DNA from 2 places in the Buttiauxella noackiae genome. Region 2 is predicted to be linked to the other one. Evidence: predicted binding sites of a transcription regulator. Region 2 holds the regulator's gene; the other holds the start of a gene.
What was found. The regulator CRP, encoded in region 2, controls carbon source genes, mostly activating them, when cyclic AMP is high. The targets are predictions, from matches to a motif close to ATGTGANNNNNNTCACAT.
Positions count from the first base shown of each region.

Region 1: IX31_RS03860 (YchE family NAAT transporter) is a predicted target of CRP. The motif match lies at 5,020-5,037, and genes of this name have one in related genera.

Region 1 is NZ_JPRU01000001.1:861,279-869,363, forward strand. It holds gene oppC (oligopeptide ABC transporter permease OppC) at 1-681, opposite strand, end outside; gene oppB (oligopeptide ABC transporter permease OppB) at 696-1,616, opposite strand; gene oppA (oligopeptide ABC transporter substrate-binding protein OppA) at 1,742-3,376, opposite strand; gene IX31_RS03860 (YchE family NAAT transporter) at 4,136-4,783, opposite strand; gene adhE (bifunctional acetaldehyde-CoA/alcohol dehydrogenase) at 5,262-7,946, shown strand; gene tdk (thymidine kinase) at 8,070-8,085, opposite strand, start outside.
Region 2 is NZ_JPRU01000003.1:12,910-20,994, reverse strand. It holds gene argD (bifunctional acetylornithine/succinyldiaminopimelate transaminase) at 1-710, shown strand, start outside; gene IX31_RS15970 (YccS/YhfK family putative transporter) at 714-2,798, opposite strand; gene crp (cAMP-activated global transcriptional regulator CRP) at 2,975-3,607, opposite strand; gene IX31_RS15960 (OsmC family protein) at 3,923-4,327, shown strand; gene IX31_RS15955 (phosphoribulokinase) at 4,421-5,299, opposite strand; gene IX31_RS15950 (YheU family protein) at 5,413-5,631, opposite strand; gene IX31_RS15945 (hydrolase) at 5,633-6,649, opposite strand; gene IX31_RS15940 (LysE family translocator) at 6,712-7,311, shown strand; gene IX31_RS15935 (omptin family outer membrane protease) at 7,370-8,085, opposite strand, start outside.

The sequences.
Region 1 (8,085 bases), on a different contig from region 2:
CGAGGCATATACCACCACCACACCGAGTACGTTTGGCACAATGTGACGAACCACAATGTTAACGGTAGAAACACCGCCAACCTGGGCTGCTTCAATGAACTCTTTACGTTTCAGGCTCAGCGTCTGGCCACGCACGATACGCGCCATATCCAGCCAGGAAACCATGCCGATTGCGACAAAAATCAGCAGGATGTTTTGCCCGAAGAATGTCACCAGCAAAATAACGAAGAACATAAATGGGAAGGAGTTGAGAATCTCGAGCAGACGCATCATCACGGAGTCGGTTTTGCCACCCAGATAGCCCGCAAGCGAGCCATACAATGTGCCAACCACTACTGCGACCAGTGCTGCTGCAACACCCACCATCAACGAGATACGACCACCGATTGCGACACGAACCAGCAGATCACGTCCCGAGGAGTCCGTCCCGAAATAGTGACCAGAGGCCATATCCGGTGCAGCGGACATCATTCCCCAGTCGGTATCAAAATAACTAAATTGCGACAGCATTGGCGCGAAGGTCACGAACAGTGCGATAAGCGCCAGGACAATCAAACTCGCTACCGCTGCACGGTTATGCATAAAGCGGCGACGGGCGTCTTGCCAAAGGCTACGGCCTTCTACTTCTAGTTTTTCACTGAAGTTTTCCAGCGCCTCGCTGTTTTTATTACTCAACATCATGGCGTACTCCAGCGTCAGTAACGGATTTTCGGATCGATAACGGCATACAGCACATCAACAATCGCGTTAAAGAGAATAGTCAGCGCGCCGACCAGAATGGTCAGGCTCAGAACCAATGAATAGTCACGGTTCAACGCTCCGTTTACGAACAACTGGCCGATACCTGGTAATCCGTAAATGGTTTCAATAACCATCGAGCCTGTGATGATACCGACAAATGCCGGGCCCAAATATGACAGAACGGGTAACAGTGCAGGTTTCAAGGCGTGGCGCAAAATAATGCGGCGCATCGGTAACCCTTTCGCACGTGCGGTACGGATAAAGTTGGAGTGCAGAACTTCAATCATTGAGCCACGAGTGATACGCGCGATACTGGCAATATAAGCCAAAGACAACGCGACCATTGGTAAGATCATGTATTGAATGGCCCCGCCGTTCCACCCGCCTCCGGGCAACCACTTGAGGGTTATCGCAAATATAAGAACCAGTAATGGCGCCACCACGAAGCTCGGGATAACTACCCCCGTCATGGCCACCCCCATTACGGCGTAATCCCATTTGGTATTTTGATTCAGTGCGGCAATAACCCCAGCCAAAACGCCTAACACGACGGCAAAGATAAATGCAGCAGCACCCAATTTGGCCGAGACAGGGAAGCTCGAAGCCACCAGGTCGTTCACTGAATAATCTTTATATTTAAATGACGGGCCAAAATCACCGTGCGCCAGTTGTTTCAGATAGCTGAAATACTGGGTCGAGATCGGATCGTTTAAATGGTATTTGGCTTCAATGTTCGCCATAACTTCCGGCGGCAGTGCGCGTTCACTGGTAAAAGGGCTACCTGGAGCAAGGCGCATCATGAAGAATGAAATTGTTATAAGAATAAAGAGTGTCGGAATTGCTTCCAGACAACGACGCAGAATAAATTTCAACATTGCCCATACCTTCTGGCTGTGCCTTTAGAGTGCGATAAAATAAGACACGATGGGGCAAAAATTACCCTAAATAATTCACGTTCAGCGTGAAGTAGAAAGGCTAAAACTTGCCCCACGAATTGCCATTAATGTTTGATGATATACATATCTTTAGTATAGATATTATCCATCGGGTCTTTACCGGTATAACCGCCAACCCATGGTTTCACCAGACGGGCATTCACGTAATAATAAACCGGAACGATTGCAGAATCTTTGCCCAATTGCTGTTCCGCTTTATCGTATGCAGCAGCACGTTGTGCATCATCCGTCGCTTTCAGCGATTCCGCCATAATGGCATCAAAGGCTGGGCTCTTATAATGCGCGGTGTTCATTGAGCTTGTAGAAAGCATGGTGTTCAGGAAGGAGGTCGGCTCGTTGTAATCCGCACACCAACCAGCACGCGCAACGTTGTAGTTGCCCTGGTGACGAGTATCGAGGAAGGTTTTCCACTCCTGGTTTACCAGCTTAACGTTCACACCGAGGTTTTTCTGCCAGATAGACGCGGCAGCGATTGCCAGTTTCTTGTGCAGATCTGAGGTGTTGTACAGTAGGTCGAAGGTCAGCGGTTTATCTTTGGTGTAACCCGCTTCAGCCAGCAATTTCTTAGCTTCTTCGTTGCGTTTTTCCTGGGTCCATGAGAACCACTCAGGCTTAGTCAGTTTTGCGCCGTCAGCATAAGGAGGGGTGTAGCCATATGCAGGCAGATCGCCCTGCGCCTTCACTTTATTAACGATAATGTCACGATCCAGGCCCAGTTTCAGAGCAGTACGAACGCGCGCATCATTAAATGGAGCTTTCTGGTTGTTGATTTCGTAGTAGTAAGTACACAGATACGGGTCAACGTGTACTTCAGCTGGAATTTCTTTTTTCAGCTTCTGGAACAGTTCGATCGGCAGGTTGTTATACGTCATGTCAATCTCGCCGCTGCGGTAGCGGTTCACATCCGTGACTTCGGAAGAGATTGGCAGATAAGTAATTTGTGAAATAACAGTCTTAGCGTTATCCCAATAATTGGTATTACGCTCCATTACGATGCGTTCGTTAACAACCCAGTCTTTCAGTTTGTAGGCACCGTTGCTGACGATGTTTGCAGGTTGGGTCCACTTCTCACCAAACTTCTCAATGGCGGTTTTATTCACCGGGGACATCGCCGGGTTAACCAAAAGTTTGTAGAAATAAGGAACAGGCTCGCTCAAAGTGACTTCCAGAGTGTGGTCGTCAATGGCTTTTACGCCCAATTCACTTGGTTTCATTTTACCGTCAATGATGGCATCAACGTTTACGATATGGCCGTATTGTGGGTAGCTTGCATATGGGGAAGCGGTATTTGGATCAACCAGACGCTGCCAGCTATAAACAAAATCTTGCGCTGTGACGGGTTCGCCGTTAGACCATTTAGCATCTTTACGCAGATGGAAGGTCCAGACTTTGAAATCTTTGTTATCCCAGGACTCAGCTACACCAGGAATTGGGTGTCCGTCTTTTGGAGAAGTAATCAGTAAGCCTTCAAAAAGATCACGGCTAACGTTTGACTCAGGAACACCTTCAATCTTATTTGGGTCCAGAGACTGTGGTTCAGCACCGTTATTTCGAATCAACGTTTGCTTTTCTGACAGTTGAACACCTGCAGGAACTTCGGCCGCCATGGCCACATTGCCTACGATTAGCGCGGATAAAATACTTGCTGCTACCAGACTTTTTTTTGTGATGATGGACATTGTGTTGATACTCCACTCATTATAATTACCGACCCGAAAGCCAGCCTCTTCCCCTTAGGGTTCCTTAACAGTGCAAGAGCGTTATGCGACTGCCCGGATTAACTTCTGTCTTGCTTGCTATCACCGACTTTATTTTTTGGGATGCTCTTATTGGCACCCTGCTCCGTCGATTCTTAATCAACCTACCCTGTACCCAGGTTGATTTTTATGAGTCATCTGTAAATGAAACATTTCTCAGATAATTGTGTTGCCCGGAAAGTATCAAAAGCCTCTGATGCCCGCCAATACAATTTGCAAATTTGTTAACCATTTCTCTTTTATCTATTCAGAGAGCGGTTCGTAACGATGTTTTTCCCGTGCCAGAGAATCGGTTAACTCTTTAAAAATAAAAGATATACCGCTGAAAAGAAAGATGGATTTCACCTGGGCTTACGGCACTCAATTATCATTCACGAAAATTTAACAATTGGTTATTTTTTAGCACATTCATCTGCTTGATGGCATGATTTACTAATATCATCTCAATAAAGCGGCAGCAAGCATCATTGTGTAGTGTGAGTTAAATAACGAACTGATTGTCAGTTTTATGTACAGCGGGGAAAACTGAAGGGAGTTAATACGCGGTTTCCAAAGCATTTTCTTATGAATAACTTTCTTATGAAAACTAAAAAAATGCTTATGCTTTAATCGCATTGGTAAAAAATTAACAAAAAAAGCAGAATAGTTATTCTGCTTTTTCATTTGCCTCTTTCAGCAGAACTAACTTAATAACCCTGGGAAGATAGTTTTCAGGCCAGTCACTATAAATTCAATACCCAGCGCCATCAACAACAACCCCATTATACGGGTAATAACGTTGATACCAGTTTGCCCCAACAAACGGACTAACCACGGCGCAAGGCGGAAAACCAGCCAGCAACAAAAAGCAAAGAGTGCAATAGCGATTGAAAAACCAACCAAATAATTCCAGCTATGGTAACGCGTGCCCCATACAATAGTCGAACTGATTGCACCGGGGCCTGCCATTAAAGGCAATGCCAATGGCACGACACCCACACTTTCACGGATAGCGCTTTCTGATTTTTCTTGTTTATTCTGTTTATCTTCCCCGAGTTTGCCGCTGATCATCGACATCGCAATAGTGACCACCAGGATACCACCAGCAATACGGAAGGAATCAATTGATATGCCGAATAATTGCAGGATCCCATCACCAAGGAACAATGACGTCCATAAAATAATCGCTACTGAGAGATTCGCAGTGAGGTTTGTTTTATTCCTGGCCAACGCCGTTTGGTAGCTGGTCATACTGATAAATACAGGGATGATTCCCACTGGGTTTACCAGCGCGAACAAGCCAATAAAGAACTTAAAATAGGTAGGCAAATCGAACAAGGATTGAGCCACTCAAAACTCCGCAAATAAAGTAGCAAAGGCCGGCGTAATGTAATGGAAAACAGGTGTTGGCGCCACGCACTTTCGCAGCATATATAACTACTTTTATAAGCAAATGCGATATTAAACGATATTGTTACCCACATGTTGAAAATATGGTAATTTGTTTCGCTATTGCTGTGACGGAAATTTTAAAGACTTATCAGTAACCTAAATCAGTCATGCTGAATGGAGTCAGCCTTAATATAATGTGATGTAAATCACAAAAAACCTACTCAGAAGTGAGTACTCTTGGATACATCCGAAGAGCATTTAATTCACACGATGAATAGGTTTTTCGATAAGGCTCTTTTAGTAAATCAGCAAGATGTTTTGGGAAGTTTTTGGATAGTCGTGGCCCGTCTTTTACGCAAGCTGTTGCCCGCTGACTATACTGTCGTCTCGAGCAGCTCATTTACTAAAAGAGTTTAAACATTATCAGGAGAGCATTATGGCTGTAACTAATGTCGCTGAACTTAACGCACTCGTAGAGCGCGTCAAGAAAGCCCAGCGTGAATATGCCAACTTTACTCAAGAGCAAGTTGATAAAATCTTCCGCGCCGCCGCTCTGGCTGCTGCAGATGCTCGAATCCCTCTCGCGAAACTGGCCGTTGCCGAATCTGGCATGGGTATCGTTGAAGATAAAGTGATCAAAAACCACTTTGCTTCAGAGTATATCTACAACGCCTATAAAGATGAGAAAACCTGCGGTGTGTTGGATGAAGACCACACCTTCGGTACTATCACCATCGCTGAGCCAATCGGTATCATCTGCGGTATCGTGCCAACCACTAACCCAACTTCAACGGCTATCTTTAAATCTCTGATCAGCCTGAAGACGCGTAACGCGATCATCTTCTCTCCACACCCACGTGCAAAAGATGCGACCAATAAAGCAGCAGACATCGTTCTGCAAGCTGCAATCGCTGCCGGTGCACCTAAAGATCTGATTGGTTGGATTGACCAGCCTTCTGTTGAACTGTCTAACGCACTGATGCACCACCCAGATATCAATATGATTCTGGCAACCGGTGGCCCAGGCATGGTTAAAGCCGCTTATAGCTCCGGTAAACCAGCAATCGGCGTAGGCGCAGGTAACACCCCTGTTGTTGTTGACGAAACTGCCGACATCAAACGTGTTGTTGCTTCTATCCTGATGTCTAAAACCTTCGATAACGGCGTAATCTGTGCTTCTGAACAGTCCGTCATTGTTGTTGACTCTGCATATGATGCAGTACGTGCGCGTTTCGCTTCTCACGGCGGCTACATGCTGCAGGGCGAAGAGCTGAAAGCCGTACAGAATATCATTCTGAAAAACGGCGCACTGAACGCAGCTATTGTTGGTCAGCCAGCAACTAAAATTGCTGAACTGGCAGGCTTCACAGTACCGGCTGACACCAAGATCCTGATTGGTGAAGTTAGCGTTGTTGACGAATCTGAGCCGTTTGCTCACGAAAAACTGTCTCCAACTCTGGCTATGTACCGTGCTAAGAGCTTCGAAGATGCGGTTGTTAAAGCTGAGAAACTGGTTGAGATGGGCGGCATCGGCCACACCTCTTGCTTGTACACAGACCAGGACAACCAGCCAGAGCGCGTTAAGCACTTCGGCGACAAAATGAAAACTGCACGTATCCTGATCAACACCCCTGCTTCTCAGGGTGGTATCGGTGACCTGTACAACTTCAAACTCGCGCCTTCCCTGACTCTGGGTTGTGGCTCATGGGGTGGTAACTCCATCTCTGAGAACGTGGGTCCTAAGCACCTGATCAACAAGAAAACCGTTGCTAAGCGAGCTGAGAACATGTTGTGGCATAAACTTCCGAAATCTATCTACTTCCGCCGTGGCTCCCTGCCAATCGCGCTGGACGAAGTGATTACTGATGGTCACAAACGTGCGATGATCGTTACCGACCGTTTCCTGTTCAACAACGGTTACGCAGACCAGATCACCTCTGTTCTGAAAGCAGCTGGCGTTGAAACTGAAGTCTTCTTCGAAGTAGAAGCTGATCCAACTCTGTCCGTAGTACGTAAAGGTGCAGAACTGGCGAACTCCTTCAAACCAGACGTGATTATCGCGCTGGGCGGCGGTTCCCCGATGGATGCTGCGAAAATCATGTGGGTTATGTACGAGCACCCAGAAACTCACTTCGAAGAACTGGCTCTGCGCTTCATGGACATCCGTAAGCGTATCTACAAGTTCCCGAAAATGGGCGTAAAAGCGAAAATGATCGCGGTTACCACCACTTCCGGTACTGGTTCAGAAGTGACTCCGTTTGCCGTTGTAACTGATGATGCAACTGGCCAGAAATACCCACTGGCTGACTACGCTCTGACTCCAGATATGGCGATTGTTGATGCCAACCTGGTCATGGACATGCCTAAGTCTCTGTGTGCATTCGGTGGTCTGGATGCCGTGACTCACGCACTTGAAGCTTATGTTTCTGTTCTGGCGAGCGAGTTCTCTGACGGTCAGGCTCTGCAAGCGCTGAAACTGCTGAAAGAAAACCTGCCAGCATCTTACAACGAAGGCTCTAAAAACCCAGTTGCTCGTGAGCGTGTACACAACGCTGCGACTATCGCAGGTATCGCGTTTGCTAACGCCTTCCTGGGTGTGTGTCACTCAATGGCTCACAAACTGGGTTCACAGTTCCACATTCCTCACGGTCTGGCGAACGCCCTGTTGATCTCCAACGTTATCCGTTATAACGCGAACGACAACCCAACCAAGCAGACTGCATTCAGCCAGTATGACCGCCCACAAGCGCGTCGTCGTTATGCTGAAATCGCAGACCATCTGGGTCTGAGCGCACCGGGCGACCGTACTGCTGCTAAGATCGAGAAACTGCTGGCATGGCTTGACAGCATCAAGGCTGAACTGGGTATTCCTAAGTCCATCCGCGAAGCTGGCGTTCAGGAAGCTGACTTCCTGGCTCACGTTGATAAACTGTCTGAAGATGCGTTCGATGACCAGTGTACCGGTGCCAACCCACGTTACCCACTGATCTCTGAACTGAAACAAATTCTGATGGATACCTTCTACGGTCGTGAATTCACCGAAGATGGCAACGAAGCAGCGCAGGCTAAAGCAGTCGCTCCTGTTGCTAAAGCTGACAAGAAAGCGAAGAAAACCGCTTAATTGTTATTGCTAACAAAAAAACCCGCTTCGGCGGGTTTTTTTGTTTCTGATTTCTAAAAACGTCGTACAAAGCATCTCACGGCGATGAATGAGAAAGGCATCCCTTTGCCTTCCCGTTAAATTTTATTCGCTCTGAATG
Region 2 (8,085 bases):
TGCCATTTAACGATTTGCATGCGGTAAAAGCCGTAATGGACGACCATACCTGCGCGGTGGTGGTTGAGCCGATTCAAGGTGAAGGCGGTGTTACGGCGGCAACGCCAGAATTCTTGCAAGGTTTGCGCGAACTATGTGATGAGCACAAAGCTTTGTTGGTATTTGATGAAGTGCAGTGCGGCATGGGACGTATCGGCGAGCTGTTTGCCTATATGTACTATGGTGTGACTCCAGATATTCTGACCAGCGCTAAAGCGCTCGGCGGCGGTTTCCCGGTGAGTGTGATGCTGACGACGCAGGAAATTGCCTCGGCGTTTCACGTCGGTACACACGGTTCAACTTACGGCGGCAACCCGCTGGCATGTGCAGTTGCAGGCGCGGCGTTTGATATCATTAACACGCCTGAGGTACTGAGTGGCGTAACGGCAAAACGGGAACAGTTCGTCGCTCATTTACAGAAGATCGATGAGCAGTTTGATCTGTTCAGCGATATCCGCGGGATGGGCCTATTGATCGGTGCTGAGTTGAAACCGCAATACAAAGGTCGCGCACGTGAGTTCCTTTACGCAGCAGCGGAAGAGGGCGTGATGGTACTCAATGCGGGGCCTGACGTAATGCGTTTTGCACCTGCGTTGATTGTTGAAGATATCGATATTGAAGATGGCATGAAGCGTTTCGCTAAAGCTGTCGCGAAGATAATTAAGGCGTAATACTTAGCTGGACCGTCGTAGGCGGCTCAGCCAGATACCATGATGTGGCCGTTGGCGCCATGCAACTGAAGATATGGTATGCATGGTGCTCAGATGTCCCAGTATCCGCTGCAAATGTTGCTCCATCGTACTTAGCGGCCCGTTTGGAAGCCCTTCAAGCGGGTCCAGAATATTCGCGTCATTGGTTTCTCCTGGCTCATCATATTGAAGACGCTGCTGGCATCGTTGCAGAGCAATTTCACATGACTGCAAATAACGCTGGGCAAGGTCTGGCGTCAACATATTGTGCTCGCGAGCCAAAGTCGTCATTGCGTTAATATGTTCGACAATAAATTGGCTGTGTGTCACCCACAGTTTCATATCCGCCAGATAATGCGAATTAAACCCAGGCTCCTGCATTGCTTGATTCAGGGAGTTAAACAGAGCGTTATGTGCCTGGTTGACCTTCATGCGTTCATAAGCCAGCGGCGTTGGTTCGGGGTCATTACTTAGAATCAGGCGAATGGCACTTTGATCCCTTTCCAGCGCATCGTGCGCGTTCTGGCGCAACAAGCCACTCTGCCATTGTGGCCATAGCCACACCATACCGCCAAAGGCTATCAAACAGCCTAGCAAGGTATCTATCAGGCGAGGGACGATGTACTGCTCGGCACTTAATGTTATCAATTGCAGGGTATAAACGGCTGTCACCGTAAAGCCTATCGTCGCCCAGCCGTAGCTTTTGCGAATAAACAAATAGCTCACCAGCGTAATGACCAACATCGCGCCCAGGGCAATGCTTTGCGGGAAGTGGAAGTGCAGCGCAATACCTGCGATGGCAAGGCCTGCGATGGTGCCAGCCGAACGGTGGAGAATTCGAACACGTGTGGCACCGTAGCCGTTTTGTGTCACGAACATCACCGTCATTAAAATCCAGTAGGGCTTGGGCAGATGTAAAAATGCACCTAACAGACTGGCTATCGTGAGCATCACACCCAATCTTGCTGCGTTGCGAAGCGCCGCTGACTTCAATGATAAATAGCTTTTTAATGCCGCCCACAGCGGCAAACGGCGCTGCCGGTCTTCCATTAAATCACGGACATAGAGTGGGCGTTGAGTGCGTAGCACGCGAGCGACACGGCTGAAGTGGTAATGACAAAATTGCCCTACCGGGTTATCTGGATTCTGTCGGGCGATTTTCTCAAGGGCATCGATCTGTTTTTCCATCGTAAAACGCTGTGGATAACGATGATAAAGAATATCGTCAGCCAGTACACGTAGCCGCGCCGCGATTGTCTGGGCATTCCAGCGAATAACCGCTTCTGCATGGCTTTTCTCGACGAGTTTTTGCACTTCCGCAGGCTGGTGAAGGCTTACCGAGATGTGTTCCTGTAAATCTAAAGCCACCTGAAAAGCACGCAGCAAGCGCTTGTAGCCGTTATGCTGATTCGCCGCCAGCATATGAAGCTGTTGGTAGCATTGAGTAATGAGATCTACTGCTTTTTGCTGACGAGCCAGTAGCGGAGGCAGCGCTTTTTCCGGATCGGTATGTTGAGTCAGCATGCCGTATTTTGCTTCACAGTAATCTGCTAACTGCCGATAGAGCAGGCTCAATGATTCGCGTAATGGCTGCTCGCGCCACATCCAGAACCAAAACCAGTTAAATACGCCGTACCAAATCGTACCGGAGACATAAAGTAGCATCGGCTTCCAGATTGGCATATTCCCGGCCATGCTGAGCGTAAAAATAGCGGCAATCAGTGAAGCGGGAAGTAGACGCGCGTGAAGTGAGCTGATTTCTGCCGTGACACCCAGTAAAAGTGCCATCACAACAAGAATGATAGGCAGTGGCACACTGGTATACAAAAGTAGCAACTGCATGATCAAGCTACTGATGGCAAAAAGGCTGCCGCCAATAATCAAACGTTTGAAGAAGCGCTTATGGGGAGTGTCAAGGCCCGCAATATTGCAGCAGGCAGGAACTAACGAGAAAAGCAGGCCAGACTGGAGATCGCCAACGAGTAAACCTACCGCCACAGGGAGGCACAGCACCAGCGTTTGTCGCAGTGCGTAATTCACCTCGGGATGGTAGATAACTCTTCGCCACATAAACCCTTCTTACTTAAAGCTGCAGCGGCGTTAGCTGCATTCATTCACCCGAATCACTTACTTGAGTAAGCTCATCGGGATGAACTCACTTGCTGCCTAAACGGGTTTCAGATTTGGTTTTTTTGAGACAAAAATGGCGTGTTATTGAAGTAACACGCCATTTTTTTAGACGGAGATTAACGAGTGCCGTATACGACGATCGTTTTACCGTGAGCGGAGATCAGATTTTGATCTTCCAGCATTTTCAAGATGCGACCAACAGTTTCGCGAGAGCAACCCACGATCTGACCGATTTCCTGACGGGTAATTTTAATCTGCATACCGTCCGGGTGGGTCATTGCATCAGGTTGTTTAGCAAGGTTCAGCAGTGTCTGCGCGATACGACCGGTAACGTCCAGGAATGCCAGGTTGCCTACTTTCTCAGAAGTGACTTGCAGACGGCGTGCCATCTGCGAAGAAAGGCGCATCAGAATGTCTGGGTTGACCTGGATTAGCTGGCGGAATTTTTTATATGAAATTTCAGCCACTTCACAGGCACTTTTAGCACGAACCCAGGCACTACGCTCCTGACCTTCTTCGAACAGCCCTAACTCACCAATGAAATCGCCCTGATTTAGATAGGAGAGGATCATTTCCTTGCCCTCTTCATCTTTAATCAGAACAGCCACAGAGCCCTTGACGATGTAATACAGCGTCTCTGCCTTCTCACCTTGGTGAATGAGTGTGCTCTTCGATGGATACTTATGAATGTGGCAATGGGACAAGAACCATTCGAGAGTCGGGTCTGTTTGCGGTTTGCCAAGCACCATGCGCGGTTATCCTCTGTTTTATAACTGGCTACCAACGACAGGACGCTAAACATCCTGTCTGGCGTTGCAAGTAATTAGAATATTCCCCACCTTGGGGAGATGGCATGCAAGTCATTCTTGCTGCCTGTAATTAGTGATGTCCTCTGCATACATGCATTACGTCAATGTATCGATGTAGCATCTGGATTGTTTTAGCATAGCTTTTGACAAGTGTCTCCTGTTGTATCGTTTCAGCTTGACGCATGTCGCCTTCCGTTGCCAGATTTGCTGAATCTGCGTACTCTGAACGGTAATTTATCTACAGGAGTAAGTAGCATGCAGGCACGAGTGAAATGGGTTGAAGGGTTTACCTTCCTGGGTGAATCCGCTTCAGGGCACCAGATTCTTATGGATGGCAATTCTGGTGATAAAGCACCAAGCCCAATGGAAATGGTGCTGATGTCCGTTGGCGGTTGCAGTGCAATTGACGTAGTTTCTATTTTGCAAAAAGGCCGCTACACCGTGACCGACTGTGAAGTGAAACTGACCTCTGAGCGCCGTGAAGAGGCTCCGCGTTTGTTTACACATATCAATCTGCATTTCATCGTGACAGGCAAAGAGTTAAAAGATGCTGCAGTTTCCCGCGCAGTAGATCTCTCTGCTGAGAAGTACTGCTCTGTTGCACTGATGCTTGAAAAAGCTGTCAATGTTACTCATAGCTATGAAGTGATTGAAGGCTAATTTATCCGTTATCCTTCGAGCAGCAGGGGGTTGTGAGTGCCGCCCACCAGCAAATCGAATGCTAACGGGCATAAGTCATGACAAGGGCGGTGATCAATCGCCCTGATTAATATTTCGCCCTTCCGCCAACCGTTTCACTAACGGTGTCATAATCAATTCCATCGCCAGCCCCATCTTGCCGCCCGGCACCACCAATGTATTGATATGCGAAATAAATGAGCCTTGTAGCATGGCGAGTAAATACGGGAAATCGATGTCATCCAGCCCGCGAAAATGAATCACCACAAAACTTTCATCCAGTGACGGGATGCCGCGAGCCGCAAATGGGTTCGACGTATCAACAGTTGGGACGCGCTGGAAGTTGATGTGGGTGCGAGAGAATTGCGGCGTGATGTAATTGATATAGTCATCCATAGAACGAACCACAGAATCCATTACCGCTTCACGGGAATGCCCGCGCTCGCTGGTATCTCGCACCAGTTTTTGTATCCACTCCAGGTTCACAATCGGTACCACACCAACCAGTAAATCCACGGCTTTGGCTACATCATGCTGTGGCGTGACCACACCGCCGTGCAAACCTTCATAAAACAAAACATCAGTGGGTTCTGGTAGTGGCTGCCATGGCGTAAAGGTTCCGGGGATTTGGTTCCAGGGTACTGCTTCATCGTAAGTATGTAGATACTTGCGTGACTTACCTTGCCCGGTTCTCCCGTACTCAATGAAAGTTTGCTCAAGTAAACCAAAGTCATTGGCTTCCGGGCCGAAATAGCTGATATGGCGCCCAAGGTCGCGTGCTTTACGAATAGCCATATCCATTTCAGGACGAGTGAAACGATGGAAACTGTCACCTTCAACTTCCGCTGCACGTAAATTGAGTTGCTGGAAGATTTTACGGAAAGCAAGGCTGGTGGTTGTCGTTCCCGCGCCGCTGGAACCTGTAACGGCAATAACCGGATGTTTGGCTGACATAAGGCAACAACTCCATGGGTGATAGCAAGTGTGTGTAAGTAAGGGCTGGCCCTCACTCTCAGGGAGATAGCTGGGTGAGGGTGGTTTTATTATGCAGTATAGAAGTTAAACGCTTAGCCGCGAAACTGCCCACGAGCCATAATATTTACCGTTTCATGGAGTTCCGACCATACCAGTACAGCCTCACCACTTTGCAGTTGGCGCTTAACGTCGGCCACTTTCTGCTCCAGTGAACGCTCTTGTTCACCATAATCTGTGCCTTCGCGTAATACAAAGGATTCAATCAGATTATCAAGCGTTTCGGGAGGCAGATCTTGCCAGGGAATCATCATATTACTGGTCCAAAAATTTAGACAGCCACTGGGGGATTCGTTGCTCAAGCCACATTTCAGGGCGGCGCAGCGTACCGCCAACAAATCCAACGTGCCCGCCGTAGCGTGTCAGTTGATATTCAATATTGGCAGGTAAGATAGCTTTATCAGGGATCACATGGTGATCCATAAATGGGTCATCTTTTGCGTGGATGATGAGCGTCGGTGTTTTGATTTGTGGCAGCAGCGGCATAGCGCTGCACTGGCGGTAGTAATCGATAGCGTCAGCAAAGCCGTGAATCTTTGAGGTAATCAAATCGTCAAATTCGCGCAGACGACGCATTCCTTTTAGCTGACGCATATCTACCGGGAGTGTGCCCGGATAACTTCTTAACTTACGCGCGGCATTTTTCTTCAGCAGATTCAAAAGATAGTGCTGATAAACACGGGAGAAGCCTTTTTCGATATGCTTGCTGCAATGCTCCAGCATCAGGGGGGCTGAAACCACTACACCGGCCTGAAGCGTACAATCGGCACCCTGTTTTGCCATCAGGCAGGCGAGCATATTGCCACCAAGTGAAAACCCGACCGCCGCTGTTGGTACTTTGCCATAACGCTCGGATAGCCAGTTTAAAAAGAAGCTGCCATCTTCTGTTTCACCCGAATGGTAGATACGCTTCATGCGATTAGGAACACCGCTGCAACCACGGAAATGCATTACCACGCCTAACCAGCCTTGCTTGCTGGCGGCCTCAATTAAACCGTGAGCGTATGGGCTGTGCAGGCTACCTTCTAGTCCATGAAAAACGACTAACCGTGGTTTATGCATTGCCAGGCGCGGGTCCTCGCTCCAGGCAAGATCAACAAAATCCCCATCCGGCATGTCCAGACGCTGCCAGTGAGGTTTGAAATTGAGGCGACGGCGAATCAAACGCGGAAGCATGGTTTGCAGGTGTGGATTACTCACACCTTTTAAAGGACGAAACTGTTCATCGTCTTCGTGATTAAAATTCAATGCTGCGGGACTTGTCGTGGCCATATCACACTGTTAGTTTCATTTAGTTTGCTAATCAACTTTACCGGGTGTGGAACACCCATTTCATGGAAACGCTTTTTTTCTCAATGCTAGGCTTTCTCTGGGTTGCTGCTATCACACCAGGCCCAAACAACATGCTACTCACTTCATCCGGCGCGAATTACGGATTCCTGCGCACCATACCATTGATGATAGGTATCATGCTTGGTATGCAGTGCATTTTATTATTGGTGGCTTTTGGTGTGGGTAGCTTAATTCTATTGTACCCCGCTTTACACCTCATTCTGAAAGTTGCCGGTAGTGCTTACCTTTTGTGGTTGGCCTGGAAAATTGGTACGGCGGCCTACGAACGTCTGGAAACAGATGCCCCACCTCCTGAGCCAATTCCATTCTGGCAGGGTGGTTTGCTGCAAGTCATTAATCCAAAAGCTTGGTTGATGGCGTTAGGTGCTGTCGCAAGTTTCAGTCTGGCGGGTTCTCAGTACCTGCATTCTGTGGTGTTAATCAGTATCGGTATTGCACTGGTGAACATTGTTGCGGGGATCATCTGGATTGCGTTTGGTAGCTTGATAGGCACGCTGCTGCGTAGTCGCCGTGCCTGGACTGTGTTTAACGTCTTTATGGGATTGCTGACTGCGGCGTGTGTGTTGCTGATTTGGCACTAAGAATGTAGTCAATGTTCAAACGCGTAACTGGCCCACAAGTGGGCCAGTTTGTTTTTGATTAAAAGCGATAGTGGATTCCGGCAGAAATGATGTAATTTTCGTTTTTAATTCCTGCAGCATCACCGTCTGTGTACTTTGTTTTGCCTGTAGCGCGGTTGATCATTTCACTCCCGCCCTTACCTTCTGAGTAATAGTTATAAGCAAACTCAGTGGAGACTTTTGCATTAGGCGTAATATAATATCCGACTTCGATTGCGGCCGCATAATAATGAGAGCTGGTTGTTTTTTCACGGAATGTGGTATCTCGGGAATAGTGCTCATCATTATCTTTCGCAGTTACCCAATCGCTGAATTTCAATAATGTATTAACCTCAATACCTTGATATAGGTATTGACCTGCAAGGCCGATATAGGGTAGCGAAAATTTTTGTTGGTAACCAATAGTGCGCTTACCATCTGTGAAAGAGCCAATATCAGTCCCATTGTCGTAATTATAGTTACCACCATATGCACTCCAGCTAAATCGAGTTTGTTGATAACCTGCCACTGCTGCTACTTTATAATTGTCAGTTTTTAATAACCAACCCCTGATGCTGAGATCAAATTCATTAGCGTAATTGAGACGGGTATTGGAATGATGTGACCAGTCGCTCCAGCCAGATTTGTTATCGTCAAGCCAGTCATAGTCGTCCATTGTGTTGCCGCGTGAGGCTAGAGAGGTCCAGCCTCTGGCATTAAGTGTGAGCCTTTGCCAGGCATCCCAGTTTACTTCCC